2 regions of the Salipaludibacillus sp. CF4.18 genome follow, and region 2 is predicted to be linked to the other one. Evidence: predicted binding sites of a transcription regulator. Region 2 holds the regulator's gene; the other holds the start of a gene.
The links. Region 2 encodes LexA, which represses DNA repair genes until DNA is damaged. Its sites were predicted from a motif close to CGAACATATGTTCG; they were not measured.
Positions count from the first base shown of each region.

Region 1: the regulator LexA is predicted to act here: its motif matches at 13,885-13,898, upstream of addB (helicase-exonuclease AddAB subunit AddB).

Region 1 covers NZ_JBIMEV010000065.1:6,277-22,429, reverse strand. The annotation lists gene aceA (isocitrate lyase) at 1-136, opposite strand, end outside; gene aceB (malate synthase A) at 138-1,739, opposite strand; gene ACHABW_RS22750 (AAA family ATPase) at 2,050-5,430, opposite strand; gene ACHABW_RS22745 (exonuclease SbcCD subunit D) at 5,427-6,599, opposite strand; gene addA (helicase-exonuclease AddAB subunit AddA) at 6,619-10,365, opposite strand; gene addB (helicase-exonuclease AddAB subunit AddB) at 10,340-13,855, opposite strand; gene ACHABW_RS22730 (FUSC family protein) at 14,021-15,109, shown strand; gene ACHABW_RS22725 (FAD-dependent oxidoreductase) at 15,440-16,153, opposite strand, start outside.
Region 2 covers NZ_JBIMEV010000001.1:266,328-282,480, reverse strand. The annotation lists gene ACHABW_RS01415 (DUF896 domain-containing protein) at 395-628, opposite strand; gene ACHABW_RS01410 (YneB family resolvase-like protein) at 700-1,350, opposite strand; gene yneA (cell division suppressor protein YneA) at 1,347-1,667, opposite strand; gene lexA (transcriptional repressor LexA) at 1,869-2,492, shown strand; gene ACHABW_RS01395 (YheC/YheD family protein) at 2,676-4,001, opposite strand; gene ACHABW_RS01390 (YheC/YheD family protein) at 4,443-5,807, shown strand; gene ACHABW_RS01385 (YheC/YheD family protein) at 6,211-7,263, opposite strand; gene ACHABW_RS01380 (YheC/YheD family protein) at 7,336-8,079, opposite strand; gene ACHABW_RS01375 (YheC/YheD family protein) at 8,113-9,189, opposite strand; gene ACHABW_RS01370 (YheC/YheD family protein) at 9,509-10,858, opposite strand; gene ACHABW_RS01365 (hypothetical protein) at 11,123-11,359, shown strand; gene ACHABW_RS01360 (YheC/YheD family protein) at 11,687-13,198, shown strand; gene ACHABW_RS01355 (UDP-N-acetylmuramoyl-tripeptide--D-alanyl-D-alanine ligase) at 14,175-15,320, shown strand; gene ACHABW_RS01350 (CapA family protein) at 15,695-16,153, shown strand, end outside.

The DNA of each region.
Region 1 (16,153 bases), on a different contig from region 2:
TAGCTAGTGTATGTTCAATCTGTACCGACCCTTGGAGTTGAAACACGTCTTTCGTTGAATAAGGCCTAACAATGCCTTTGAATCGTTCCGTATTCCATTCTTTCGCCATCTGTTCCAGTTGATTGGTTTTAGTCATATTAGACTCTCTCCTTTTTCATAATTAATTTTTTATAGGCTGGAATGGTAAGAAATTCAACAAAGTCTTCCTTTTCAACCATTTCCATCAATAACTGTTTGGCTTGATTAAAACGGCCCGATTGCATGTTTTTATCCCCAAATAATTCTTCCAACTTTATCAGCTCTTCTTCTACTAATTTTTGCACATAAGAGACAGTAATTTTTTCACCGGAGTTCAGTTTCCCTTTTGGATGGTGAACCCATTGCCATAATTGAGTCCGTGATATCTCTGCAGTAGCAACATCTTCCATTAAATGAAAGATTGGTACAGCTCCTTGCCCCCTAAGCCAAGCTTCCATGTATTGAATCGAGACAGTTATATTTAAGCGAACTCCGTTTTCAGTAATGTTTCCTTTAGGAATTCCAAGTAAATCTTTCTCTGTGATTTGGTAATCATCTCTTAGTCTAGTTATTTGATTTGCGTGAGGCATATGCTTGTTAAAGACTTCAAGTGCGACAGGAACTAGCCCGGGATGAGCCACCCATGTGCCATCATGACCATCTTTCACTTCTCTTTCTTTATCTTCCTGCACCTTTTTCATCGCAAGATTATTTTTCTCTTGATCCGCTTTTACCGGAATTTGCGCGGCCATCCCCCCGATGGCTTGAGCGCCCCTCTTGTGGCAAGTTTGGATAACATAAAGTGTATACGCTCTCATGAAATTAGTGGTCATTGTTACTTCGGAGCGATCTGGTAAAATAAAAGCTTTATGATTTCGTAAGCGCTTAATATAACTAAAAATATAATCCCATCGTCCACAATTTAAGCCAGCGCTATGATCTCGAAGTTCATACAATATTTCATCTGCTTCAAATGAAGCCGTAAGTGTTTCGATGAGAACAGTTGCTTTTATCGTACCGTGAATGAGACCTAATTCTTTTTCTGCAAAAGTAAATACATTGTTCCATAGTCTAGCTTCCTTATATCCTTCAAGTTTTGGCAGATAAAAATAAGGGCCAGAGCCTCTGTTTATTAGTTCTTTTGCATTAAAAAAGAGATATAGACCAAAATCAAACAGTGACGCTGATATGGCTTCATTTCCGATATAAACATGTTCTTCTTTTAAGTGCCATCCCCTTGGTCGAACAAATAATGTCGCAACCTCCTGTTGCAGGGTATATTCTTTTCCATTATCAGCTGTGAAATCAATGTCCCTGCGAATGGCATCATACATATTCCGTTGACCTTGCAGTGTGTTCTGCCAAGATGGGGAATTCGCATCTTCGAAATCAGCCATAAATACTTTTGCCCCAGAATTCAACGCGTTGATAACCATTTTCCGCTGACTGGTGGGTCCAGTAATTTCTACTCTCCGATCTTCAATGTCAGCAGGAATAGAAGCAATTTTCCACTCATTGTCTCGAACGTACTTCGTATCTGCTAAATAATGTGGAAGGAGTCCTCCATCAATTTCTTCTTGACGGTCTATTCGCTCTTTTAGTATTTGTTTTCGATCTTCCTCGAATTTTACATGTAATTTCAATAGAAAATCAGATGCTTTTTCGTTAAAAAGAAAAGTACAATCCTTATCAACGGTTTGGTTAATGTCTAGTTTTTTCATAAACAAGAGCTCCTCCTTTTTTTTATAAAAGATGAAAATTACTTCTACATCTCTCCTCTCTCTACAACTGTTATGATACAGATTGTAATATGTTTATTATTATATAACACAGAACTAAGATTGCAACCATTTTTTCTGTAAATTTTTCCATCTTAGCAACGAAAAAAAGTCAAAGCCTGATTTACCAGACTTTGACTATTAAAAATTCACAATCTTTTTTATTGATTCATTTATACCAATTAGGTAGAAACTTCAAGAAGCGTCAGCGATCAAGCACTTCCCGCTCTAATTAAATAGAGATGTTATTTCCTTAAATACTTTCTAATTTTGTGCGACTGCCTCTGCCACCCGGTTCTGCAGGAGTAACCATGATTTTTCTAGGTAATCGCTCTTTGAGTTCCGGTACATGACTAATAACACCTACTGATAATTGATTTGTATGCAACTGTTCTAGTGCAGTTATGACTGTTTCTAAAAGTTCAGGATCGAGTGTTCCAAATCCTTCATCCAAGAAGAAAAATTCTAACGCATGCTCTCCGTTTAACTGAATGGAAGCGGACAGTGATAATGCTAATGCTAAAGAGGTAAGGAATGTTTCTCCGCCAGATAATGTCGTGACAGGTCTTTTCACGCCACCATTATGATCATCCCGCATAATAAAGCCGCCACTGGAATCGACTTCAATCGCATAACGTCCTCTCGTTAAAGCGCGTAATTTTTCAGAAGCAAGGCGACTAACCTGTACTAATTGCTCTTCTGCAATAAACTCGACGAACTCTTTTCCACGAAAAACTTTGTCTAATTTCGACAGCTGAGCAAATAGACCTTCTAATTCTATTCGCTTTTCCTCTAAGTGATCATAACGTTCTCTTTTCTTTTCAATTTCTTCTAAATAATGACTTGCAGCTCCAAATGCTGTTCTCATATTCTCAATTTCTTGCTTTGCTTGTACAAATATTGTTTTTTTCTCTTCGTACATATCTGACGTAATGTGCTTTCCTTGTAGCTTATCTTCCACTTGTTTTTTACTGAACGTAACATCACGCAGCTTATTTTCATAGTCAGATACGTTTTGTTCCCAGCTATTTATTGTTTCCAGGTTCTTAATTTTTTCATTAACGAGAGACATATCATTAAATGAGGATGATTCCTTTTGTAAATTCCAACGCTGTAATGCTCGTTCATTTCTTGATATAGCCTCTGTTTTAGAATGAGAACAGTCAGCCAAGTAACGCTCAGATGTATTAACTTGTCCTTCTGATTTCTCTTTTTCACTTTTCGTTTTTTCGACAGTGGTTTGTAATTTTTCCAGCTTAGCTTTATTTGCTTCGATTAATGTATCGATATTTTCTCCGTTTGTTTCATTTGTTATATCTTTGTTCATATCATTAATGATCGTTATCTTCTCGTTTAACTCAGCTTCTTTCTTTGAAATATCGACGATGAGCTCTTGAATCTTTCCTGCTACGTTATCTAGCTGAGTTTGAATTTTTTCAATATATGGAACGCTTTTCTCAATTCTTATTCGCAGTTTATCAGAATCGTGTTCGTTTTTTTGCATACGTGAAACTATTTCATCAATACTGGAATAAGGATGTTCGGGAAATTTGGTTTTCCATTCCGTTAATTGAGTGTTATGGGTTTGTTGTGCTTTTTCAAGTTCATCCATTATCTCTTTCAGACGGTCTTTCGCTTGTTTAACATGTATGTTCGATTCATTCCATTTATTTTCAAGTTTGGTCCATGAATGATTCTGCTGTTCCCATTGCTGAATCACTCGAGATATTGCTTCATCTTCTTTTTGCCATTGATTTGACCACTTCTCCAAAGAGTCAGTAAACTCAGCCTTCCGTACAGAAGGAAGTGGAGTAACTTGACTATCAAGCAGAGTTTCAGTACTTGCAGCAACTTCTGGGGTAATTGGAGATTGACGTGCTTCTTTATCTAGTCTCCAACCCGCTTCTCCAAGCATTTTTTCCAAGTTTCCTAGTTCAGCTTCGAATTTTAGGAGTTCTTCTTTACGGATAAAGTCTTCCCTTATTTGATTTTTTACTTGACCAGTATCGTGCTCATAAAAATGCTCCGTAGATCCACAAACGGGACAATGCTCTCCTTCTGTAAGTGCTTGTCTCATTTCTTGTACGGCTACTTTTAATTGATTTTCTTGTTGAAGCTCTTTTTGATCTTGAATATCATGAATGGCAGATTGTAAGAGCTGTTTCTTTTCTAACACAATATTGTACCAATGCATCATTTGCTGAAATCGTTCATGTAAGGCTTCACTTGCAGTTGTTTGCTGCGCTTCGACTTCATGTATAGCAGTTACAGCCTTGTCTATTTCCTTCTGTTGTTTCGTAACTTGTGTTGTTAATTCCTTGATACGACGCTCTGTTTCATGTAGGGTGTACTTTTGCTCATTGGCTTTATTTAACAGCTGTTTTTCTTCTGAGTCCCATTGAAGCAATTTAAGTTCTTCTTTTAAATCCTGTTGTGCTTCTTCATATTTTTTTCGTGTTTCTATTGCCTCTTTTTGCTCTAGCTCTAACTCTTTCAACGTTTTATTCAAATCTTTTATCGTCGATTGAAGTTTACTTACCTCTGTGGTTCGATGTTTTAAGTCTTCTACTTTTATTTTAAGAGACTCAAAGCGATCAAGTTTCATTTTAAGTGGAAGTTCATGTGTCTGATTTTCTATAGACGCTTTTTCAAACGACTTCTTCGCTATTTCCGACTTTTCGTGAAGAATATGAACTTCTTTTTTCGCCTCCGCTTCTTTCTTCTCCCAGGCATGGATTTCTTGTTGGCTTTCTTCTACTTCTTGTACGTAAGGAAATAAGATATTCGCTTCTTTTGCTCGAACGATTTCCTGTTTTAATTTAGTGAAATGACTTTTCTGCTTATCAAGTTCATTTAATTCTTTTTCCACAGACTGGAGTTGTGCTATCCATTCTGTGAGTTGTTTTGATTCTTCATACTCTTTTTGATAGATATCTAGTTTTTCTTCTTGCTTTTTTATCTCCTCTTTCAAAGATACTACTTTGTTTTTCGCAACTTCCAGTGATTCATTAGATGCATCACCAAGTCCAAGTTGTTCTTTTTCAATCAGTTCTTTATCGTGTTTGGTTGCGGTCAAACGCTGACGAAGCTTTTGATTTAATTGATCACCGTATCTTTCAAGATGAAATAACCGCTGCAACATTTGACGCCGTTCTGTTCCTTTTAGAGACAAAAACTCTGAAAACTTCCCTTGAGGTAAGACAACTGCCCTGGTGAAGTCATCAATAGAAAGCCCTAACAATGCCTCTACTTCTCTAGTAACATCACCAGCTTTATCTGCTACTACGATAGATTCGGATGTTATATTAATAAATCTTGCTGTGGCTTGTCTCAACCCGTCATCTTTTACACGTTTAAATGTACGTTCTACCTTATAACGCCCTTCACCTAATGAAAAAGTAAAAGAAACTGCCAATTGATCTTCGGCATGATTTAAGATTCCTTGTGTATTACTAGGAGCCCGTTCGACTTTTCCATACAAGGACAGAGTCATGGCATCTAATATCGATGATTTTCCACTGCCGGTTGGTCCGAAAATACCGAAGACCCCTCCTTCACACAACGATGCAAAATCGATCACTTGTTTTTCACGAAAACTATGCAACCCTTGTAATGTTAATTCGATAGGCTTCATGAAGAACCACCTTCCTCTTCCTCGTTAACGATGTCTAAAAACAGTCGCGTCAATTCCTGATCCGGAGTAGCTCCACCTGTTTGACGTTGATAAAACTGATTAAATAACTCATCGATTGCTACATGTTTTCTTTCTGGAAGCGTTTCGGATTGATTCTCCGGGAAAATCGGGCGTATCGTTAACAAATGAGGGTAGGCTTTTTTAATTTTATGGATTTCATTCATGGAAGGTGTGTCATCCACATGAATATCTAACTCGATCCATGCATGATTATCTTTTTTTTCATCGATCCAGCTGTGTACCTGGGCTAACCCTTCGGTGGCTTTCCACCTGACTAATGGACGTCCAGATCGCAAGTAAACATCTTTCACATCTGCTACTTTACCAGCTTTGATATCTACGACGGACACTGATTTTGCATAACCTGCCTCAGAAAAACTGAAAGCTAAAGGTGATCCTGAATACCTGGCCCTTGCAGGGGAGTTTTTAATATCTTGAGGACGGTGGAGGTGCCCTAGTGCTGTGTACTGTACATTAGCAGGAAGCTGCGTTGCTCGAACGGTATATGCTCCACCAACTTCAATTGGTCGTTCGGATTCCGTACTGGAACCACCAGCAACAAATAAATGACTCATAGCTATTCGAATCTCTTTGTCAGTAAAAGACTCGGTTAAAATGTTAAAAATATCTGTTACTTTTTCATCATAAGCTTCCCGAAGCTGTAACTCATCATTTGATTCAGTAAAACTTTCTTTTAAGCGTGATTCTGATGGATAAGGCAGTCCAGCTACTGCTAGAGGCTCTTTACACCCATCGATAGAAATACGCAAAGGTTCCATCGTAGGATAACCTTGAATATAGATACGATGCTTCTTCAAAACAGTTCTCGCGGCTGCTAGCCTTTCTGGATGATCATGATTGCCGGAAATAATAATAACTGGACGTTTCCCATAATCCGAGAGGCGGGCCATACTTTCATAAAATAACTCTTCCCCTTTGGCTGGCGGATTTACGGAATCAAAGACGTCTCCTGCCATAAGAACAGCATCAATGTTTTCTTCGTTACATATTTCAACTAGTTCCTCAAAGAAGTCTTCATGTTCTTCAAGACGGTCTCTGCCTTCTATCGTTCTGCCGATATGCCAATCGGCGGTGTGTAATAATCTCATGAATTCAGCCCCGTTTCCTCTACATCTTTACTAAATAATTTCCGTCAAAAAAGTACAGATATCGTTCTTCAATTGCTTCGTGCCAGCTATCTGTCAATGCCTGACTGTATAAATCGACTTGATAGTGATATAAATCCTTGAAATAATTTAAAATTTCTTCTTCCGTTTTATCAGCAAACTTGCCTGTAATTGTGTCTGTTTTATAATCCAGTAAAACTAGTTTTCCCTCTTCATTGCGGAACACACAATCGATCATTCCTTGTACAAATACTGTTTCATCCTGTTGCTGTGACCAAGTTGAGTACGCTTGAGAGGCAGGGATAAGGTAACTGAAAGGTATTTCACGCCATACGTTTTTAGCAGCGATTAGCTGCTTGCCTAACGCATTCTGGAAAAATTGATGAAGGTGTTCCAGATTAATTTGTTCGGATTCTTCTAATGTAATTATCTCTTTTGTAACTAGACGCAAAAGTTGACGTTCAAGAGATTCCAGCGAATGTTCTTCTACAAGAGAAACGTGTTGCATCATCGTGTGCATCAATGTGCCTTTTTCCGCAGGTCTAAACGAATTTTTTTGTAAAAACTTTGGTCTATCGGCGAATTTTGACTGAAAGCTTGTCGCCATTAGATCATCACTGTAGTCATCTTGCATGGCTCTTTTTAATTCACTAACCGATTGTTTTGCACGATGAGTGACTGAATCTTGTCTTGGATAAGACCATTCTAAATGATGTAAGACTTTGTTTCTTGAACTAGATTCGAGATTAACTGTTTCGTGTGTCAAAAGTTGTTGTTCAATTTCCTGATCAACCTCTGAATAAACCGAGGCTTCCACTTGAAGCTCTGCCTTTTCTAAAATATCTACTAGCCACGAGGAAGGATCTTCGCTGACTTGGGTGGCTCTGCCTTCAGTATCTATCTCATGATTTTCTAACAAAGGTACGGCATCATGATGACGTAACACAGATGGCGCGATCCAATCCAAAAAACTTCTCGCTTTTTCTCTTTGAATGTTAGGAAGTAACCAGGATGGATTGTCTATATTCTCGGTCCATTTTTCTAATGATTTATCAACATCTTTTAAAGTTCCAACGAGATAAAGTTTTTCCTTGGCACGTGTTAGTGCTACATAAAGTACCCGCATTTCTTCCGCTAATGATTCAGACCTGATTTTATTTTTTATCACTTGTTGGGGAATGGTCGGATAGGCAAGTCGGAGTTCCGGATCTATCCGTTTTGAGCCCAATCCAAGCTCTTTATGAAGCAAATAGTCACCTCGTAAATCTTGCTGATTAAACATTTTATTCGTACCTGCCATGAAAACAACCGGGAACTCAAGCCCTTTGCTTTTATGGATCGTCATAATTCGTATAACATCTTCTTGTTCGCTTAAGGCTCTTGCTGTTCCTAAGTCATCACCTCTGTCCTGCATTCTTTCCACAAAACGCAAGAACCGGAACAGGCCGCGGAAAGAAGTAGATTCATACGACCGTGAGCGGTCATATAATGCTCGAAGATTCGCTCGTCTTTGCTTTCCGGCTGGCATCCCTCCGACATAATCATAGAAACCGGTTTCTCGAAATAATTGCCAAATCAATTCGGATAAGGATCCCGATCTAGCCTTTTTACGCCATTGAGTGAGCTGTTCGATAAAGCTAGCGCAACGGTTTCTGATTGATTCATCTTGATTTTCAGTCGTTCCAGCTAGTTTCAATGCATCATAAAAGCGAGCTTGTTTATCTAAAATACGGATTTTAGCGAGTTCTTCTTCTGTGAAATTGAGAATCGGCGAGCGTAATACAGAAGCTAGCGGGATATCTTGATACGGATTATCGATAATCTTGAGTAAAGAAACCATGATCTTCACTTCGATCGCTTCAAAATATCCTGTTGATAATTCTGCATATACAGGAATTCCAGCAGTTTTACACTCCTCCATAATTGTGTCAGCCCAAGGCATTGATCTCATTAAGATGACAATATCCCTGTAACGAATTGGACGAGACTGCTTTGTTGCTTTATCCATGACCGGATACTTAGATTGGATCAGTTGTTTGATCTCTTGAATCATCGCACGCGCCTCTAATTGAGACGTCTCCAACTCTTCTTCCATATCAAGTACAGGTTCTTCTGACTCCTCCTCAGAATGTTGCGTCAGTTTGTCCCCCTTGTTAACGAGCATTAATCTAGTTTCTAAGTTAGCCTGGTCAGGGTAAGATGTATTTCCGAGTTTTAGTTCTGCTACGTCATTATAAGTGATTTCTCCAACTTCCTCATCCATGATTTGTCTGAAAATAAAGTTTGTTGCATCCAACACTTGCGATCGGCTTCGGAAATTTTTCGCCAAATCAATTCGGAGACCATCCTTATCACCATCTAAATCAAACAACTTATATTTATTCATAAACAATGTAGGTTCTGCCAATCTAAAGCGATAAATAGATTGTTTAACATCACCTACCATAAATAGATTTTTCCCGTTTGACAATAAAGTAAGTATCGTTTCTTGAACGAGGTTTGTATCCTGGTATTCATCTACCATAATTTCATTAAAATGATAGATATATTCTTCGGCTGCTTTTGAAGGAACAGGTCGATGGAGACTTGATTTTTCTTGATCAATCAAAACCTCTAAGCATAAGTGTTCTAGGTCACTGAAGTCCAAGACGCCTTTATCTCGTTTTTCAAAGAGATACCTCGCAGAAAAATCTTTCACTAAGGTAGTCAATTTTTCGATACTAGGAGCCATTTCGTTTAAATCAGCTAAAAGTACTTCAGGGGAGTATTGAAAATAGGCTCTTTTATTAGTTTTCAAAATATCCTTTGCTTGATCGCGAAGTGCTTTTGTCTTTTCCTTTAATTGATCATCCACAAGGTCTTTCTTTGTAATGCGTGGAATTGTTGGAAAAGAGATCACGGAAAATGCTTGAAACATCTCCTCCCACGTCTTCGCGCTTAAAATTGTTTGGATTTGTGTATATTCGGTCTCCAGTGTTTCTGCATATTTTGCGGGTCCATCAGGCTCTCGTGTCATTTCCAGTCCTTGTTGAATTAGGTCTTTTGCACTCTCTAATTGACTACGTACATTCTCTAATGTCGAGGATGCCCATGAAAGTTGTTCAATAGAAGTAATTCCTTCTAGTTTAAAGGTCGAAACGAGATCATCCAGCCATTGAAAAGGCTGAGGATTTGACCTTGAGAAATCAAATAAATGCATCACAAGGCTCCGCAATTTATCATCTGTTCGGTCACCACTATATTGATCGACGAGTGTGAAAAAAGATTGGTTATCTTCTGCCCCGTATTCTTCTTCAAAAAGATCTTCCAAAATTTCTTCGCGAATTAATTGGCCTTCTGTTTGATCAAGTATACGAAAACTCGGATCAATATCCACGTCATAATAAAACTTTCGCACTACGTTCATGCAGAAAGAATGTAACGTAGAAATATTGGCGCGATGAAGAAGAGAGAGCTGTCTTCTTAAATGTAAGGATCTTGGATCGTCATGAATTTGTTTCTCAATCGCTTCTCCTATACGATGTCTCATTTCTGCAGCAGCAGCATTTGTAAAGGTAACAATGAGTAGTTTGTCAACATCTGTCGGGTTCTCAACATCGACAATTTTGCGGATGATTCTTTCTACCAACACGGCTGTTTTACCACTTCCTGCTGCTGCTGCAACGAGGATGTTATTCCCCTCTGCAGCGATTGCCTTCCATTGATCATCCGTCCAGGATACGTTATTCGGTTTCGATTCTATATTCATTAACGTTTCCTCCTTTATCACGGATTGATTCCAGAATTTCATCATTCGATTGATCCGTTAAATGACGATAGTTATTCGTTTCTATCGTTGGATCAAACTGACAAAACGATTTATAAGAACAAAATGTACAGGGAATCTTTTGTTTCTTTTTATAAGGCTTCAAATCTATATCGCCACGAAGAATCGATTCTCCTACTTTTTTCACGTGATTTCTTAGATACGACCGTAAGACGTCATAATCTGTTTGCGAGATTACTTTTGAATTCGAATATGGTTGTCCATCTTTTTTCAAACCAACAGGAAGCATGGATGATCTTCCGGTCTCTAAACTTAAATCCATCTGTTTAATGGCACTTAATGAGGAAGAAATTAGACCCTTCATTTTGAATCGTTTTAAAATTTCTTCTTCGATATCTTCAATGGATAGCTTTTCTTCTGCTTGAATCATTGGATTATGCACATGGAAATACAGCACACCAGCTGGAGTCACTTCCGTACCAAGCCACTCTGCCGCAAAGCTCACAACGACGTCTAAATAGATGAGCATTTGCAGGGCTAGTCCATGGTAAACATCGTCAAGTTTTATATCTTTCGAACTGGACTTATAATCTAGTATGCGAACATAAACGCCTTCTTCGTCTTCAGCCCTGTCCACTCTATCAATTCGACCTATTAATTCTACTTTATGGCCGTTTTCAATTTCAAAGGTGAGAGGTGGTAATTGCTGATTTGGTCCGAATCCGACCTCTAAACCAGCAGGGGAAAATCCTGTTAATTTGGCTTGATCAGATAGAACAGTCGATGCCCTTGCGACCACTTCTTCCAGTTTTTGTTGGATATATTTAAATCGGTTAGAACTCAACAATATTTCTCGTTGAATTTTAGGAGCCAGCTGTTCAACAATGGTTTTGGAAAGGCTTTTCCCTTCGTCTTTCGTTAAATGGGAAAAGTCTCTTCCATCTTGCCTTAAGCTTTCCGCCATTTCTTTTAGCGTAGCATGAAACAGGGTCCCAATATCAGGAGCCTCAAGCTTAAACGTTTCTCTCTCCCTAAGTTTCAGTCCGTAATTAGCAAATTGTGAAAAAGGACAGGCATTGTATTGCTCAAGCCTGGATACACTTGTTTTTAATTCTGTTCCATATAATTCTTCAGATAGTGAAAGAGGCAATGAAGACGGCTTATTTTCATAGCTTAAACTGCCAAACACATTTTTTGTTTTTTCTTGCCATTGTTCTTGTGACATAAACCAATTGTACGTATCCCACCAAATTTCAGACACATGATAGCCGCGTCTCCATGCTTGCATCTGATTTGTTAAATGAGACAACGTTCGTTCAGGATTCGTTACAAAATCAACCTCTTTGTCTGTCTGAACATCGGCAGGTCCTTCCAATGCGACTTCTACTTTCAATCCCGGGAAAACTTCTTGAATTTGGTTAAGCATCATCGAGGGCTGCAAACTTTTTCCCTCTTCATCCGCCAAAGGATAGCTCATGTAAAGTTTTTCAGAGGCCAAGGATTGCGACATGTATAAGACAAAGGATTCATTTAAAAGCTGTCGCTGAGCACCAGGTGCCAATTGCAATCCTTGTTTTTCTAAAAATGTACGTTCTTCTTCGGACACCATGCTGTCTTCATTTGGTTTTGCAGGAATTACCCCATCGTTCATGCCGATGATAAATGCCGCCCGAACATCTGAAATCCGAGAGGTTTCCATATTAGCTATCACGACTTGATCGATCGCCGGTGGAATGATCGCAAACTTCATACTTTCGATGCCAGTATCGACCATTTGCATAAATAACTTGAAACTGACTTTTTCGTTGCCACTTATTTCTACCATTTGATCGAGCAAATCAATGATTTCCTTCCACATTTGATCATGCTCACGTGCTTCTCTTAATCGATGGTTTTCCATGGCATCTTTGCTTAATTGTTCTATTTTATCGGTTACTTTTATTTCCTCCAGCAATTCAAATAGTGCTTTAGCATAATCAAAAACCGTAGATGAATTTTTCGCAGCTTTTTGAAAATCTATTATTGGTGACAGTAGTTGTTTACGAACAAGATTTATTTCTTCTTCAAATATTTTTTCGTTATCCGTTTTATCCCCTTCATAGTCAGTGGTTGTGGCAAAACGTTGGTATGTCCATTCCTCAGACCCATACCACTTTTTACCTTTGATACCATATGAGAGAACATAATTTTCTAATTGATCCACCTTTTCTCTCATATGCTCGTCCTCAATTGGAAATAGCATTTCTGTTTTTAATGCACGAAAAACAGCGTCGTATTGCCAATGTCTTTCAATGATTTCAAGTGTTGAGCGAATAAATTCTATTAACGGATGGTTCAGTACGGAACGTTTTTGATCAGAAAAGAAAGGTATCCCTTCATCATGAAAGATCGTTTCAAAGTAATCATCGTACTCTCCTATATTTCTGACAAGAATAGCGATCTCTCGATAACGATAATTGTCATCCCGAACGAGGGAGATAATTTCTCTAGCTATTCTCTCAATCTCTGCACGCCGATGCACCGCACTAATCACTTGAATACCATCATGTTCTAAAATCGGATCAGCTGGCCTTTTTGCACCATTTGCTTCTAAATAAGAGAGAGCTGGCGAATCGAATCTTTTACTGTAATTCGAGATATACTGATGGGAGATTTTACAGTTATCGCATAAATTCTGTAATTGCTGGTACGTGCTTTGTGTCTCAAAAAATAAATCTAGTGGATGAATGAGTTCGTCTTGTTTTACTGCTTCATCCACCGTTAAGACAATGGTTACTTCTTCTATCTTGAGGAATATTTCATGTAATACATTTATTTCAATAGGTGTAAAACTATGAAAACCATCAATATAAACAACCGCATCTTGAAGAACGAGAGAATCTTTCAAGGAATCGGCTAGTAGTTGTAAATAGTCCTCTGATGCAATATATTTTTCTGATAAGGACTTTTCAACTTCGGATAAGATAATGTGAATATCATGCAACTTATCCTTTAATGTCCGCTCGGTTGGTGAATTTTGTTCTTCACTTTCAGCAAGCTTATTCATTTCTTCTCTAAGAGTGTCAGAGTCTATCTGGTACCGTTTAAATTCCGAAAGCATTTGTTCTAACTGATTGATAAATCCTGGACTGGAAAGTGCTTTTTGGAAAATAGTAAAATCCGGTTTCGCTCTTTCCACCACTTGCCGCAAAAGCATTTGTATTCCTGTTTGTTGAATATGGTAACGGGATATCCCGCCAACTTCCTGTAACACACGTAAGGCTAGTCGAGAAAAACTAAGGACTTGCGTTCTCGTCATCCCGTGACCTAATTTTTCGACTAGTTTCCTTTCGACTTGAAAGGTCATTTGATCCGGTACTATGTATATAATCGGTGGACCCGTTGGATCTTCTTGCATCTTCCTGACAATCTCATTTTGAACGTTCGTCGTTTTTCCTGATCCTGATCTCCCTAAAATAAAAGTTACAGCCATGCTCTCACCTCTTTACCGAGTATTTCGTCCAACCATATGTTCGTATCTCTATTGTATCGAAAAACATGCTTTTTACAATAGATATACCTTAATAATCACTGATTTGCTTGAGGTAAAATCATGGTATAATCGACAAGTATTAGTAATGCATCGGAGGAAGTCTTTATGGCAATAAAAAAAACAAATAAAAAAAGGTTTATCGGTAATCGAGTAATCAAAACAGGCATAGCGGTGTTTCTCACTTCTGCAATTTGTATCTATTTTGATTTACCCGTAATTTTTGCGGTGATCACAGCTATTGTTTCCATTGAGCCAACGACATCGGATTCCATTCGAAAAGGAATCATTCGTTTTCCGGCAAGTGCGATTGGTGCAGGATTAGCAACCACTTCTTATTATTTTTTGGGAGAAACAGCTTTGACCTATACTATCGCAGCTTTTTTAACGATTATTCTATGTCAAAAATTTAAACTGCAAGAAGGAACGCTTGTCGCTGCGTTAACTGCAGTAGCGATGATTCCGGAACTACATGATCATGTATTTATATCATTCTTACTGCGATTAGGAACAACAACGATTGGTCTCACTGTATCATCGTTAGTCAATGCTTTTATACTACCTGTTAACTATCTTTCTGAGATTCGTTCACGAAACAATCAACATGTATTGGAATTAAAAAAAGCGGTACAAGCTGAAATTCGAAATTTATTATTTGCCAAAAAAGAACGAAAAAGCATAAATGAAACATCTTCCTATGATGTATTACGGAATAAAGTATCGAGGACAGAATATTTAATCCGGTCGCAACGGAGAGAAATGAGATTTCATCGCTTCAAAATGGGAAATTATCGTCGTTTTCATTTGTATAAACAAACAACCAACTTTATCCAACGGGCTGTTCTGCACCTTGGTAACTTGCATTATTTATCTTCCACTTTACCGTTAACAAATTATGAGAAGGAACTTTTGGTGAGGGCTGACCGTATTGTAGGGACTACGTTAAAGGATACGGAAGCACCGTTGAATGATGAGTATTTTAAATTTATCGATGAATTGGATAATCATCTTCGTTCTAATTTTACGCGTGCACATCCAGTTAACGTCTATAGTCACGACCATCATCATCTGACCGAAAAAAGTAGTTTATTTTATGAATTAGTTGCCTTTTTCGATTTAGTGGAAGACCTCCATTACCATTTAAATAAACGGGTTACTAAAAGGTACTGGGGTAATGAGCAAAGCAGGTCTACTTAATTAACGAGGCTGATTTTTATAGATTATTATTTGAGAACTTGCAAGAGGAAGAGACACGGTCTTTTTCCCGAGTAGGCTGAGGTCGTTGCTCGTGGAAATTGTCCGCCTAGAGCGGATGCGATCTTTGTTCGAAAGCACTTAAAATTCTTAACATTAAAAAAAATGTCACAAAAGGTTTTAAAAACCTTTTGTGACATTTCAAGTTAACTCTATTTTCTTCTTTTTTTCAAATATTTATAAAGCATGTTTCCGCCTTTTAAAAGTAATAGCAATTGCGGTAGTCTTAATTTCATTGGGATCACTCCTATTTATATTATTTTGAGATCTACTCTATTTCCATGGATGATCATGCTTGTCCTGAAAAATGACATTATTTTTCTTACGTGCGAAAGTTTTTTTTGAATAAGCCCATCTAGGACCTAAGAACCGCAAGCCATCCAGTATTGTGTATGGCCACCAACCTATCCCTGAAATATTCAACATATGTTTATAGTGAAGTATAGGATTTCTCTCTAATCGTTTTAATGCAAACATTCTTAACTTTTGGTACCATTTGAAATTCCACGTATAAGCCATCGCAGATAAATGACTAAGACGGGAAATACGATCAGATCTGTTCTTTCGTACTTTTTCGTAATAGCGCAAATGTTTTGGGTCTGTATTGCCGGTTGAAAACATCCAATCAAGTAGTTCCCCCAGCACCATGCCGTCTTGAATAGCTAGATTCATTCCTTCCCCTGCCATTGGATGGACGATATGGGCTGCATCTCCTAGAATGACCGCATTTCCTTTCACATACTGTTTAATATTATGTCGAATAGGAATCATTAATTGAATCTCTTTCCACGATTTTATTTCTTGAACATAACCTTCTAAAGAGGGTTCGAACTTAGTTATGGAATCATAAAAGGTTTCTAATCCTTTGTTTTTCATCAACTTATAGTCCCCTGGTTTAATCAACATTACACTTCTAATTTTATTATTTGGAAGTGGAAACAGTCCGATGAAATCTTCATGGGTTGCATACATTCTTGCCTCGGTAAA
Region 2 (16,153 bases):
TTCATAAAAATTTTATCAAATATACTTTTATCATATACTTTATAGAGAGGTTAGACAACCATATTTAGCATGTTAGTTAAAAATATAACACATTTACAAAAAACTAATTTCATTTAAGACATCTGATAATGAATACATTCTGTAATTTACAGAGAGTATTGCGGCTATGATATATATTAGCCTAATTCTTTTAAAATAAAAAATTAAATTAGAACAGAGTGGAACTCGAGTCCGATAAATGCGCATGCTTTCCTTCCTTGGTTTTTCAATTAAAATAACAATAATACTTATAGGTGAAAAATATTCAAATAAAAAAAGTAATCAGTTTCCCAAACAACAATAATGGAAAATGGATTACTTAATATAAACAAATCAAAAGATATTTCAAGAGAAATTAGTGTAAAGAATCATTCTCTTTTTCTTTTTTTAATTTAGCTGGTGTTACATCTGTACCTTCTTCGTCAACAACTTTTACCGATTTTAATTGGTTCTTAAATGACTTGCGAACATTCTTCAAATATTCATTCCTTAGCTCTTTTTGCTCTTTTTGTTCTTTTAATGATAAACCTTCGCTTTTTGCTTTCCTTGCTAAAATGTTTATTCTATCAAGTTTTTCTTTATGAATCATCTGAATCCCTCCGTTTGTTGATAGGCATATTTCATTTTAAAGCAATGAAATAAAGGATTCAAGTTTACTGCCTAATCGTTGGACAAGCTTTTCATATGTTCCTGATATCTTCGATGTGCCGTTGCTTTTGAAATCGAATATCCCATCCCTCTTAGCATTAGGGCCAGTTCATGAAAAGTCATTCCACTCTCTCTTAATCTCAAGATCTCTTTGAGTGGAACCTCTTTTCTCTTTCTTCCTCCACCACGGGTTGCACCCAATAGATTCATAGACGGATCAAAGCCATTACTAACAGCTCGCTTCATCCCTCTTTTTATTTTAACATTTTGAAGTTTACGCTGATACTCCTCCACAATAGCGACGATATCCAACACCATTGAGTCGGTCTCAGATAATGCTAATTCACCATTGTCTTTTAGAGAATATATTTTTACATTCATTTTATTCAACTGGTGAATGAGAGCCATTTTAGCATTCCCACGACCAAGTCTTGTGTCGTCTTGAATAAGTAATATATTAGCCTCTTGTTTTTTAAATCGTTCGAGCATGATAAATATTCCGTCTCTCTCTATTTCATAGCCACTTGCTTTTTCTTCTATTATATCAATAACCTGGATGTTTTCGGCTTCTGCTATTTTCACTAGTTCTTCTTTTTGTCGGATAAGAGATGTTTGTTGTGTTTCTTTGTCAGTACTCACTCTCGTATATATTATTCCTCTCACTCTTGAGCAACTCCTGTCAGCTGAGTTGGAACGTCTAATCGTTGACCCGGAAAGATACTCTCATTATCCAAATCATTTTTTGACTTCATCCATGAAATAGTCTGTTCAATTGTCATATCATGGTCATCCGAAATGGAACTGGCAATCGCCCATAGAGACTCTCCATCTTCAACGGTCCATTCTGTTGACACCTGATACTTTTCTTCAACTGGAGTATGATTATCTGAAAAATAAGTCCATGAGTATAATACACAGGATAAAAGAAGTATAAAAACAGATCCGTCTATGTACTTTCGTAAAGATTTATATGTTTGCATTGCTCATCACCTCATAATAAGAATGTTTGTTCCCTTTTACTATAACTAGAACAGTTGTTCGTGTCAAGCATATAAGTAGAACGAGTGTTTGCGAAACTAACGTTCTCATGGTATAATGTTCCTGTAAATGTTTCTTAATACTAGATTGCTATGATATACAACTATTAAATAGAACAAAATACATATAACGAGGTGTGAAATATGACAAAGCTCTCTTCTAGACAGCAAGCTATTTTTGATTTTATTAAATCAGAAGTTAAAGATCGTGGATATCCCCCTTCGGTGAGAGAAATCGGAGAAGCAGTGGGCTTAGCATCTAGTTCAACTGTGCATGGTCATCTATCAAGACTAGAGAAAAAAGGCTACATTCGCCGTGATCCAACTAAACCGCGCGCTATTGAAGTTTTGGGATTACATGATGATTCCTCTCAAGTAAATCACACGGCATCCATACAAATTCCTGTAATTGGTAAGGTTACTGCAGGACAACCGATCACTGCGATTGAAAATGTGGAAGAATACTTACCATTGCCAGCAAGCTTTGTTCAGGATGAACAGTCCTTTATTCTTGAAATATCTGGGGATTCTATGATAGAGGCTGGTATATTTGATGGCGATTATGTCGTAGTTAGACAACAAAGTCATGCAAATAATGGAGAAATCGTGGTCGCTATGACAGAAGATGATGAAGCGACTGTGAAACGATTCTTTAAAGAAGATAATTACTTTCGACTCCAACCTGAAAATTCTACATTAGACCCAATCATTTTAGATAAAGTTACTATTCTTGGCAAAGTCATCGGCGTTTTCAGAACACTTCAATAACTTATGTATACCATTGAAAAGAAGATCAAGTGATACTACTTGATCTTCTTTTTATTTTTTACCTAGTGTTATGCCAGATAGAGTTTAAGAATGATGTCTGTCTAGATTTTAAAAGTAGGACAAGGAGCCTGCCTCATCCTTTCTCTTTAGTTATGAAGATTTAAATGAAAGCCTCACATTCCGTTAACTGCGTCCCGCACTAACAAACCAAACTTGAGTTGTTGAAAAAGTATTCTCTTGCCTAGTAGGTCTTTTATATTTAATTTTTTTCTGTATAATCTTTGTTGAGGGTTTTTTACAAAGCTCCCTTTTATTTTTATTTTTCTTTTGGGTAACTTTTTCCTCTCTGCTGTTACTTACTTTGTTTCCGTTATCTGCCTCTAAATCTCTCACATCTTCTTCGCTTCTTGTTTCCAAGAGGGAACCTTTAGCATACGAGAGTATATTTTGCATGGATTGCATTAAGGTTTTTTCACCATATGCTTTCAATAGTGATACTTTTGCGCTCTGTGAATTACATTCAATAAACTTAATTTCTAGATCTTTTGTTAGTCCAAAATCTATCCCGATCTCTCCAAATTCCCCATATTTATCTTCCGTCTCTTTATAAACAGTGCATAAAAAGGATTCAATTCTTTTCTTAATTTTCAATTTTTCTTTGGAGGATAATTTTATCCACTTGAACAAATCATCAAGTGGGATAGCATCTGAATGAATTGTAATCGGGGAGTTTTCTTGGCTAACTCTTGCACTTATTCCACCGACCTGAATTCCTTTAGTTATATCTCTTTGTAATTCAGCCCGCAAATCTATCCTTCTATTGTTAAGTTCTAATAGGTCGATAGCTTCTTGTACCATAAATCCTTTCCCTTTGTAAAATTTGTCTAAGAAAGGGATAACATCATCTAACTGTTCATAGTTCATGGTGTAAATTTTTTGTTGAGTATAATCATAATACTTACACTGATAATGATTATTTGATAACAATTCTACGCGCACCACATTTTGTCCTTTTCTCCCGGTGACCCCTTTCAGATAAATCGTTTGATGTTTATTCATCATGTAAAATAAATCTTCTGGACCTTCATATAAAACCGTTTCTAACAAATAAGGTTTTAATGGCTTAAGATTACTAAAATAGTTATAAATGTCCCAATTTCCTAATGAAGAAGGATTCAAAAAGAATGTTTTCTTTTTCTTGCATTGATCTATAAAAGTGCGATAGTTGTCTTTAAATTTCTTCGTTGCACCACCACGCCGATAAAGAACTTCTGGATATGGAAAAGTACCTTGTTTCCATAAGTTATTTTTAAAATCAAAATAATATCCAGTAATGACTTGTTTGTCTATATTGACTTTATTAATGGAGAAAAAAAACATTTTAAAATAATCTTCTTTATTAGCCTCCGCCAATTTTTCCAGCCGATAATGGGGTTTATTTTTAGAAATACCTTTCCAGGCTCTATTCGACACTAACACCCCGAGACTATCGGTTATATTTGCCTTCATACTCAAGTTTCATCACCCTTTCCTCTGTAACATGCTCAAACATATCATATTAAGAAATAAATAAATGGTGAGTATATAACCTCTTAAATATCCCTGTATTACACCCAAATTCCCAGCGTAAATGTCAAAATCCATTTATAACGATATGCAGATCCCTTAATACCATACTTTTGATTTCACCCCACCTTATTTAAATCATTTCTTACAATTATTTTACTTACTATTAACTATCTGATTAGTCATTATTTCTTTAAATAAAGCATACGCTTGGATGAAGTAGTTTTTTTAATATAGACCCGAGGTTGGATCATACATTCCATCACCTTTATGCTTGTATGATGTTGACACTGAAGTTTTACACACAGCATCATTATTCTCGTTTGTAATTTTCTTCACAGAAAAGTTGATATGTGAAGTTAGTTAATTGGAAGGATGGTCCGATTGTATATTAAATGGATAGCTACAAATAAAATAGACGAGATTTATTTTCCAAATATATTTCGAAAAGGAATAATATCTTCCTCAGAAAAAATCACTTTTCATTTCGGCTCTTGGGAAAAAGAGCTTATTATCCAATATTCGAACATTCTTCCTAATGACACCATTGGTATATCTGAAAATATAAAAAACGACACATCTATTCCTGATCAGTTGGATTACGAAATGAATTTAACAGAAACGAATTTAAATCTTGGCCCGGTAGTACTATATTTAGTATCTAATCGATTACTAAAATGTTTAGATAAATTAAAAGATCGGATAGAAAGATATGTTCCTTTAAATGGTTTAATTATCATTAGTAATAGTTTAGGAGTTAACATTGAAGAGCAAACAATTAATGGGTATTATTTTCAACCAAAATCCGAAACCAACCATTCAATTTTGAGAGAAGGAATCTTTCCATATCCTGGTGCTGTTTTTAAAAGAGCTATTATCCCACCCCATATAGACAAAGATTTATACGAAAAAACAAAAGGCCGGGTGTTCAATTCTAAATTTTTCACCAAATGGGAAATGTGGGAGTGGCTCTCCTCGGATCGCACCATTCAAAATAATCTACCTTATACAAAAGAGCTAACAACTTTAGAAGACATAAATGACATGTTAGCAGAATATCACTCTATCTATTTAAAGCCCAAAAAAGGATCTAGTGGAAAAGGAATCATTAAAATTGAAAATGATAACGGGTTCTACCAAATAACTAATGATAAATGCATTTTAGCTAGATTAGAAAATATAAAAGACCATCCTTTAATTGAAGGTATTTCTAATAAGAAAAAACATTATATGATCCAGCAAGGTGTTCCTGTCCATTATGATTCAAGAAGTGTTGATTTCCGATGTTACATGCAAAAAGATGAAACAACCCGATGGAAGTGTTCTGGTTACCTAGGTAGATTTGCTGTACCGGGTAGCATCACTACCAATTTACAAAACCTTGATTACCTGCTTCAAGGTCCAGAGGCATTGAAACAAATCTTTGACTTAGACGAGAATCAAGTACGTTTACTAGAGCAAAAAATTGAAAGAGTTTGTTTAAAGGCTTGTCAGCTTCTTGACCAACACGGTTGCTATGGGGATATAGCTATTGATTTCATTGTAGATAGAGATTTACACGTATGGATATTGGAAATGAATAAAAGGTATGGATACAGAAGTTTTTCAATCCTAGAAGACCCTGAATTATTTGGTGAAATAATCTGTAATCCGTTTCTTTATGCAAGTGCTTTAGCGGGTTTTAGCAAAATAAGAAAACATCATAATGGTGCTGAGAGAGAGCAATTAATAGTGAGGACATTATGCTAGTTTTCATTTATAATAACAGTGTTCAAAGCTGTCAATTTACTTGACACTAAATTGCTAGAGTAAAATTTAAAAATATAGTCTCATTAAAGCACTACAGCCTTACATATTTAAAAGTTTCGAGGTGATTTAAATAGACAAACACTTGGCGTCTTTAGCACAAAGATAAGAATTTATATAATTCCAGGTTTTTAGAGATGGTTGTTCCCTTTCAAATAGAGGATCTCGAATCCGTTATTGGCAGACGCTTTCCGCGGTATTGTTCTGCTCCCTAGGAAGTTCGCAGGGGCACTAAAAAAGTCGATTTTCACTTTTTTAGTGCCCCTATGATGCAATGAGCGAAGACATCGTAAAGGCATGCCGACCCTCATAATAAAACAGCAAACTTTCTTTCGGAAAAATTTTATTAGTAAACATAGTTCTGATTATAATACCAAACAGCATGTTCAAAAGGAACACGGTGATGCTTACTGTCAATCCTACCTCTGTAGGGTCTGAAATTAGCTTCCAGCAGCCAAATTTTCCCGGTTTCATCGATTGCAATATCGATCCCTAGATCAATTACTTGAGGATATTTTGATTCCAAAGCCTTCGCTATTTTAATACAACATTGTTTTATTTCTTTCTTGATTTTTTGGTTAATCAATGGTTTTAATCTGAATTTAAGTCTTCCTCCCTGATCTCGATTAGTAACATTCAAACACTTATCTGCTACTCTAGCGTAGAACCCAATCACTTTCCATGTACCTGACTTGGTTTTTTGCGGCGATACTCTGAAATCAAACTTGTTTCCTTTATATTTTTTGCTCTTAATCCCTTGCTGGAGAATAAATCGATTTGGCGATTTAAATAGAGAAGAATAATAGCTTAGCAGGTCTTTTTGTGGAAAATTAGTGATTGTTTCTTTTGTTTTCAAAATGTGCGCCATTGTATATCCACTGTTTGTTTTTTCTAGAACATAAATATTGTTGCCTTTACAACTACGTTTTGGTTTAATGTAGACTTTACCAAAGCTTTCGATCATCTGCACCATTTTTTCAAAGGATAAGTTTGCTGCTTCAGGTAAAAATGGTGCCGTTTCTTCTACTGATGCTAAATATTCATGTATTTTATATTTGCTTCTATCTTTATTCGTAACGGCATTAAAGAATATAATGTTATTTTTCATACTAAGATGATTAATTTTATTAATCAATTTTTCTTTTCTCAAATAAGATTTCGTCCGGTATATGTTCACATTTGGAATCGGCGTTGCTTCTTCTTTGTGCATCTCATCTTTTTCATACGAATAAACCACAGCGTTAACGGTATTTTTATTAAGAGAGAGGCTTTTCATCGTATAAAAGCAAATATCAATTGCATTTTTACATGCCAGGTTCTTGTAGAATTCAACTACAGAACCTGGTACTACTGAGTTTGTTTGCTTGATTAACCCAGATGGTAAAATTATACCGATCATAACTGTTCCTCCTTTTTACAATAATCTATTATTAAAATATTATCGTAAATTTTAAAAGTTACTGCTCGAATATTAGCTATTATGCTTAATAGTCATAATTCGATTGATTTGCGTTTTATCCTCTAAGCTCCGGAATCCCCCCAATAAGGGCCAACGATTTAACTCGAAAATAAAAAGAGAACCGTATTGGTTCATACCTATATCGACACCAAAAATTGTTTGGTTCGGAAAAGATAAACCTAAAGTAGTTGCTGCCAAAGTGGATATCTTTTTTAGTTCTATTACTTTAGCAACGTTTACATCTACCTCTTTTATCTCACTCATTGCGTCTTCAAGCGATAAAACTGTTCCCTTCCGTCTTCTATTTGTTACCTTGTATCCTTTCCCACCTTTTCTAGCAAGAATACCAGTTACAGCCCATGGAAGTTCTCTCGATTTCCGCTGAACAATTATTCTGAAATCAAAGCGTCTACCATCTATTTTAGCAAGATCCACTTCTTGCTGAATAATAAATTCTTTTTTACTCACTGCATTCTTTATATAACTACAAAGATCTTCGCAGGTCTCAAATACCAGTCGATTTTTATTAATATTCACAACGTATGTTGAGTCCGATTTTTTGTCTACGAAATAAATACTTTTGCCCTGTTTTCCCTTATTTGGTTTAACAACAACTGATTTATATTTACTTAACATGCTTAAAAAGTTCCGGTTGCTCCACATCATTGTGTTAGGAAGATGTAGCTGCAAATGTTTATTTTTTTTCATTGCCAAGTACATTTCATACTTATTTCTTCCTCTTAAAAGTACCGCCATTTTTTCACCTCTTTTTCATTTATTGCGACAAATCTAATATTGAATATTTAAACCATCATCATCCTTGCTTGATTTGGTGAATGCTTCTAAGCTTTCCTTTGCTTTTTTTTCTCCAAGTAAATATTTAGCGTAAAAGAGGATATTGGACATGGCTTTATTCAACCTTTTTATCCCAAAAGCTTTCAAAAGAGATACTTTTGCGCTTTGAGAATTGCACTCAATAAACCTAATTTGAAAATCTTTTGTTAAAGCAAAATCTATACCGATCTCCACAAATTTTCCATATTTAACTTCTGTTTCTTTATAAATCATGTAGAGGAAGTTATCAATTTGCTGTTTTATTATTAATTTGTGTTCGGAAGATACATTTTTCATTTCAAATAATTTATCCAATGGAAAGGCATCGGCGTGAATTGTTATCGGCGAATTTTTTTTACTCATTCTAACACTTACACCGCTAATCTCTATTTCTCCTATTTTGTTTCTTTGCAATTCAGCTCGTAAATCAACCCTCCTACCATTTACCTCAATCAGATCGATAGCTTCTTGAATCATAAATTTCTTTCTTTTGTAAAACTTTTCTATAAAAGGAATGATCTCCTTCATTTTTTTATAGCGTGTAGAGTGGATTTTACGATTGGTATGATCATAATATCTACACTGATACTGATTGTTAGGGAGGCGTTCTACTCGAACCACGTTTTGCCCTTTTCTACCCGTGACACCTTTCAGATAGACAATTTGATGCTTCTTCATCATGTAAAATAAATCATCCCGATTCTCATATAATATTGTCTGTAACAAATATTCTTTTAAGGGGTTAACAGTACTAAAATAGTTGTAAATATCCCAGTTTCCTAACGAAGTAGGGTTTAAGAATAATGTTTGTTTTTTATTGCACTGACCGATAAATGTGCGATATTTTTTTCGATCCCTTTTTCCAACCCCTCCACGACGGTAGATAATATCGGGATATGGAAACGAATCCGTCTTCCAAACTTTATTTATGCAATCAAAATAACCGCCAGTTACTACTTTTTTTTGTGTGTCTACATTGGCGATCGTGAAAAAAAACATATTTAAATTAACATCTGCATTGGCTTCTGCCAATTTTTTCAACCGGTAGTGTGGTTTTTTATTATTGACAGCTCTCCATGCTCTATTTGATACCAACACTCCGAGATGGCCAGTTAAAGTTTTCTGTGCGCTCAAAATTTGTCACCCTTTCTTCTGTTACATGCTTATCCATGTTCATTCATAGCATATTAACAAAAAAGTCTATTTGTAACGGCTATATGACCTTACACTCTACCCAAATACTTTCTTATAGTCTTTTATCACTTAGATTGCTTTTTGTGAAATTTCCGATGAAATGTGTCAGTCAGGTAAAAATACCTCCCCCCTGCTAGAAACAGGAGAGAGGTATTTATTATCTCGATTTATTTTTCCTTCTCTTTTTCTTTTTCCGTGGAAAGCCAGCTATGCTCATAGCATATAAAAAAGGCATTCGCTTAACTTTTGGTGCTAAACCAGGGTCTTCTACTGGAAAAACGTGTCTAAGATTCATCTCTAAAATCCAGACATGCAGATTTTTGTCTACGATAAAATCAATGGCAATATCTCCATAATTACCATTTATATCAAGTTTCTCACAAGCACGTGTACAAATACTGTTTATTTTCATTACTTGTGAATAGGTACTTTTCTTATCCAATTTATAAATTTTTTTTAACGCATCTCGGCCCGTCATCCAATAATCCAAATGACGTATATTTGTAACTATGCTACCAGGTTGAGAAATTCTTGCCGTTATACCCGAGGATTTCCACTGATGCATTTCATTTCTTTGCATATAGATACGAAAATCTACATTTCTAGATTGGTATTTAGTCGGCACACCTTGTTGAACTAGATATCTGTTTGAACTCTTGAGGCGTTTTACGAGTAATGTGTGGTCTTTTAAATGCGTAACACTTTTTTTATCTTTTTTATCATCCGTCACATGGTATAAAGATCCATCCCTTTCCAATTGAATAATTTTTTTACCTTCCGAACCTTTGACTGGTTTTAAATAAACGGAAGGATAAGTTACAAGCATTTCTTTTATTTCTTCCATAGAGTTTACTTTTTTAGTGAAAGGAAGGTGTTTTTTCAAGATAGAATCTGAGGACAACCATTGCCACATTTCCCATTTATTAAAAAAATAAGAATTAAACATACGTCCTTTGGTGATCTCACAGAGGTATTTATTCGTTTTATCCGCTAAAGGCACTCTTTTAAAGATAGCACCAGGGGAGAAAAAAGTTGCTTTTTTCCACTTTAAGTCCTTACACCTCAAATGTGATTGGAAATAGTATCCTTGTATTTCTCCCGTATTTGTATTGATTCCTTCCTCTGCACAAACACAAATCATCCCTTTTACTGGAACAAAAGCTTCTATTCTTTTTTGTAAATTTTTTAACCTTTTGCCCAATCTTTCATTAGTATTCGCAGCAATCCACAAAATCGTTGGCCCAACGTTCAACGTATTGTTGGTAATCTTGATCTCAAAAGTCAGATTATCTGGAATAAAAAGTTGCTTTTGTAGATCTTTAGAAAGACCAATTGTGTTACTAGGCAGGTTTTTGTCGTAAAACACAGTCATTTTCTTATTCCATGAACCAAACTGAAAATCTATCTCTTGCGAGGTTAGTTTACTCTCAAAAGTATTGTATATCGGCAAATGGATATCATCATTGTTCTTGGAATGTATCCACTTTATCTTTATCTTTTTAAGCATCTAGGTCTCCCACCTCCTATTTTTTATTAATATATGTACTACTGGAAAATCGGAGTGGACTCGTCATTCAACAATACTATCAAACATCTATTCACGGTTTTTATATGTCGCTAAATATCTGACTTAGTAGAAGGTAAAAGTACCTTGGTAGCTCGAGTAAGTCAATAACTCTTTTTTGAGCCTACTAGTCAAAGAAACAAGCAGGTTTTTTAAGGGTACATACGATATTACGTAAAAAGAATAGTTGGGAATGGAGGAATTAAAATGGGTGTAGTAAGTTCATGCTCAGTTACTGTACAAATTACTGCACTTGATGGAATATCAATTCCACCAATCACAGTCTTTGCAGACCTAGATTTCCCTAAAGCAAATGGGTTAGTTAGTATAGACGTTCTTGGGGTATCGATTGAAGTCCCTTGTCCATCAATCGATTTTGAAACAACTATTGGTGTAGCAGGTCTCGGTGTAGTAACTTTGTTAATTCAAGCTACAGATAACTAGGTTCAAAAATGGGTTGCTAATAAGCATTTAGGCCTTTGCCAATAGCAACCCATCTACATACTAGTTGATACCTGGCCAAACAAAAATTCGATTCCCATACTGTCCTTTATAATTTCCACTTAAGTCCTCATCTCAAAAATAGTTCCATTAAGATTGCCTAATATTCACTTTAACTAGTCAAAAATACAAGCACAGTTTTTAGAATGACATAAGATGGTTCATAAACGTTAACCCACATAGATAAAACATTAAAAAAGTATTCATCTTTTACAGACATCTGTTTCTCTTAAAAAGTTACAGAAACGAAATTCGAGGTGTAAATCGTCTATGGCTAAAAAACCTTTAATTGGTATCTTAGTGAAAAAGCCAACAAAGTTGCGATATTTGGAGGCAAACTTGTTAAATATCAATTTATTAGTATTTAACTCTAAAGGGATTGACTGGGATAAACAAAGAATACGTGGTTATTTATTTGATGGAACTAACTGGAAAATGAAAAGTTGTCAGTTCCCAGCAGCAATCTATAATCGGCGTTATTCTTCTAGGCAACATATAGTGACTAGACTGGAAGGAATCATCGGCAAAGGAAAAATATTTAATTTTATTACCCGATTAGATAAATGGAAAGTTCATCAAATTTTACAAAAAGGTGCAATTTTAGATTATTTACCAGATACGTATCTTTTCCACGAAAATAATTTACTTGATCTATTATCAAAGTACCGAAAATTAATTCTTAAGCCATGTGTAGGAAATCTGGGTAGACGTGTTTACTTGATAGAACAAACAATGGATAAAAAATATAAATTATACATTGATAAGAATAATGCTACTCGTAAACCCTCGCCCAAAAAGCACTTTTTTTCGAACCAGCAGAATAAACGATCAACTGAAATGACTAAAACAAGCACTCAGAAAATACATGCATCGCTAAATAATAAACAGTTATTGGAACAGGCTAAAATAATTACAAAAAATCCTAAAAAATTCAAAAAAGGTGTCAGTGATTTAGTAAAGAATGATAAATTTTTAGTACAAAAATTTATTCCCCTAGATCAAACCGATGAAAAAATCTATGATATTCGGATATATGTCCAGAAAAATGATAAAGGAAAATGGACAGTGACTGGAGGAATTAGTAGAGTTGGTAGTGTTACTTCTTATATAACTAATATGTGTACAGATATTAAAAGCTTTATTGAAATTCTTGAATGTGATAATAACTTGTCTGTAAAAATATTAAAAAAAATGAAAACACTAAGCATACAAATTGCAAATGAAATTGATAGGGAAACAAAACATATAGGTGAACTAAGTGTGGATTTAGGATTAGACCAACACGGCAAACCTTGGCTAATTGAAGTAAATGGACTACCGCAAAGAAGAATTGCCGAACGTATTAATGACCCTAAGTTGGTTCGCGATCTTTATACGATGCCGCTTAAATATGCTCAATTTTTAGCATCCGAAAGTTCTCATTTTAATGATAATTTTCTTGATACCGATGATTTGTCAAGAAAGAAGTTGATTAAATATCAAGAATCTTTTGGCGAAGTCAAGCAATCTAATCTACCTTTGATAAACGACAGCCGTAAAAAAAGTGCTTTACCTGATCAATTATCTTCTTACAGTTCCACTAATGATAAAATTTTAATAAACTCAGCAACTTATGAAACCCTTCAGAAAATTCATCAAATAGGATCCAATCGTGCTAAGCAAATTATCCAAATTCGGCAGTTAAAACCGTTTAACTCTTATGATGACTTGCAAACTATAAAGGGGATAGGTCTCACTCTGGCTACTGAAATTAAGCTGCGTGACTCCGTTTCCTTCGCATAAATAACTTTTCGCTTCTGCTTTCTAAATAAAAACTTGCCTCAAAATGACTGGGAAATACAACCTTATTTACCCTTTTCCCAGTCATCCCCATATAAACAAAATCATTGGTTATAAAGTGGGGAACTTTTACATCTTTTTTTGGACAAGTACTCTAAGAAGATTTATTACTAATAAAACGGCAAAAATAAACAGCTGATATCCAATATGTATCAGCTGTTTTTTTATTTCTTTTGATTTCAAATTAACTTGAAAAAGAGATAAATTCGCGAATTGACGCTTTATGTATGGTAATACCCTGAACTTATTATTATTATCAAACACACTAGACCTCTAAACCCTCTGGATGTCCATATGTGACTTAAAAACAATCCCCTACTCTCAACATACAGTAATCAAATTTTATAATATCGACAATAGGCTGTATGAGTGAAAGGTTTCAAAAAGTTCTTTGGTCAAACCATACCTTAACCTGGATTATTCATAGAAAATCATTGATTTTCTAGTATAATAGGGTCCCCTACTGCTTGAAATTAGCAATATTCTATAAAATTTAATGATTTATAAAGATGGTAAAAGAAGCAGACTATTAAAACTAATAGATATATTAATCTGATATTACATGACTAGCAACACCAATGACTAAAGAGATCAATCTGTCACAACTGGTAGAAAGGCACAAGATTACAAGGCAGAATTTCTACTCTTTGAACAGAAAGCTAGTGGAACCATGTTGAACGACTGCTCATAATCGAACTATGCTCAGGTGGAAAATCAACCTATGTACCGTAAAATGTAAATTTATAGTAATCAATCACCCTATTAAAAGGTTCAAAATACTAGTGCCCCTTCTAATAAAGAGATTTTTTTGTTTTTGTAGTAAGGGTATATGCCGTTTCCAATATATTTTATCGACATAAAATGGTACAAAGAATGCTAGTTAATAGCAAGGAAACCCAGCGGAAAGGGGACTACCTTTATGGACAAAAAGGTTATTCCAATTATAGCCATTACAGGAAGTTCAGGCAAAACTACTACTAAAGAGATGATCGCCTCTATCTTAAGTACCCGCCTGAGAATATTGAAAAGTAAAGCGAATCGAAACACCCATATTAGTACGACGTATCATGCCAAGTTAATTAAACCAGTTCACCAAGCACTTGTGCTAGAATATGGATTGCACTATCCAGGAAATATCAAAACACATTGCAGTATTATTCAACCAAACATTAGTATCATTACAAATGTAGGATCTGCACATGTAGGGAATTTTAATGGCAGTATAGCGGAATTGGCTAAAGGCAAATCCGAAATTATCGAAGGAATGGCCCCGCTCGGGATGTTATATATAAATGCAGATGATACTAATTCAAAGCTACTTCACGCTCATTCATTTAAAAAATCTATTACAACAGTTGGGATCAAAGAAGCTGCCGATTATCAGGCAAGTCATATCAGTTATTCTAATACTGGAATGACCTTTCAGATTAAACTAAATGAACGGAATTGCCGTTTTAGAATACCAGTTTACGGAATTCATAACATTTACAATGCTTTATTCTCAATCGCCGTTTCTCATCGGTTAGGATTTACACCCGACGAAATGCAGCAAGGCTTTAACAATTCAGTAAAGTTCCTTAAAAACAATAGGAGGTTAAGTTTATACCGTATTTCAAATAATATTAAAATTATCGATGATACAAAAAGTGCTAACCCCCAAGCGACGAAAGCAGCCCTTGATGTTCTTGAGAACCTTGGAGGGCAATACAATATAGCTGTCCTTGCAGATATGTTGGAACTGGGGGACTATACCGCAGATGGTCATAAGGAAGTGGGCAAATATTTAGCGACAAAAAAAGTTAATCTTCTTTTCACCTATGGTGACCATGCAAAGTACATCGCTAATGGGGCAATTGAATCGGGATTTCCAAAGGAGTCAGTATTCCAATTTAAGGATATTCAAGATTTAAATAGCTCACTTCAAAAAGCTCTTATACCGGGTTCAACTGTTCTCATCAAAGGATCACAAGATCTTCAAATGAATAGAACTGTCGAATTTCTACTTGCAGCATATTCTAAACGGCCGGTGTCGCCTAAAAGAAAACGAAGGCGAAGGAAACGATAACCTCCATTTAATATTCAGCACTATTTCCACTGTAAAAGACGTAATCGACAAAGGTTTGATGTAGGGACATTACTTCTATGAAAACCTCGTTTAATAGTTTTCCCTTTAATATGAGCTAACAGCCACACCGTTTTTTAGGGCATATCCTATACTATCAAATACAAATATTCATGAGTTCTCCTGATAAAAAAATTTTCACACGAAACCCTTTGGCGGAGGTGATCTAGCGGTAGCCATCTTCCATTCAAAAAGGGATTTTTCATTGAAACTATATTTTCTAATTTTAAATTAAATTATCCTAATTTATTTGTCTATGCGCTAATTACTTTTTTCATATAAAAGAGTTCTTTAAATTTAGGAGGGAGATCAAATAAATGACCACCATTAAAATTGCTGCGGTTGGGGATATTCTAATGTGGGAAAGACAAATAGAATCTGCCCTACTTCCCGATGAAAATTACTCCTTTGATGACATGTTTAAGGAAGTAGAGCCATACCTAAGTAATGCTGACCTTACAATTGGAAATCTAGAAACAACCTTAACAGGTAGGGAATTGAATTATGTTCATAGACAACCAAAGACTTTATGGCCTCTTTTTAACTGTCCTGATGAGTTGGCAGGAACATTAAAAAGAGTAGGATTTGATGTGTTGACAACAGGCAATAATCATTGCTTTGATCGTGGAGTCACTGGATTAAAAAGGACTCTCGATATCCTCGATCAGAATAAAATCCTTCATACAGGGACATTTCGTTCTAAAAATGAATCCAAGAACTTTTTAATTACTAATGTTAAAGGGATCTCAATTGGAATTTTATCGTACACATATGGA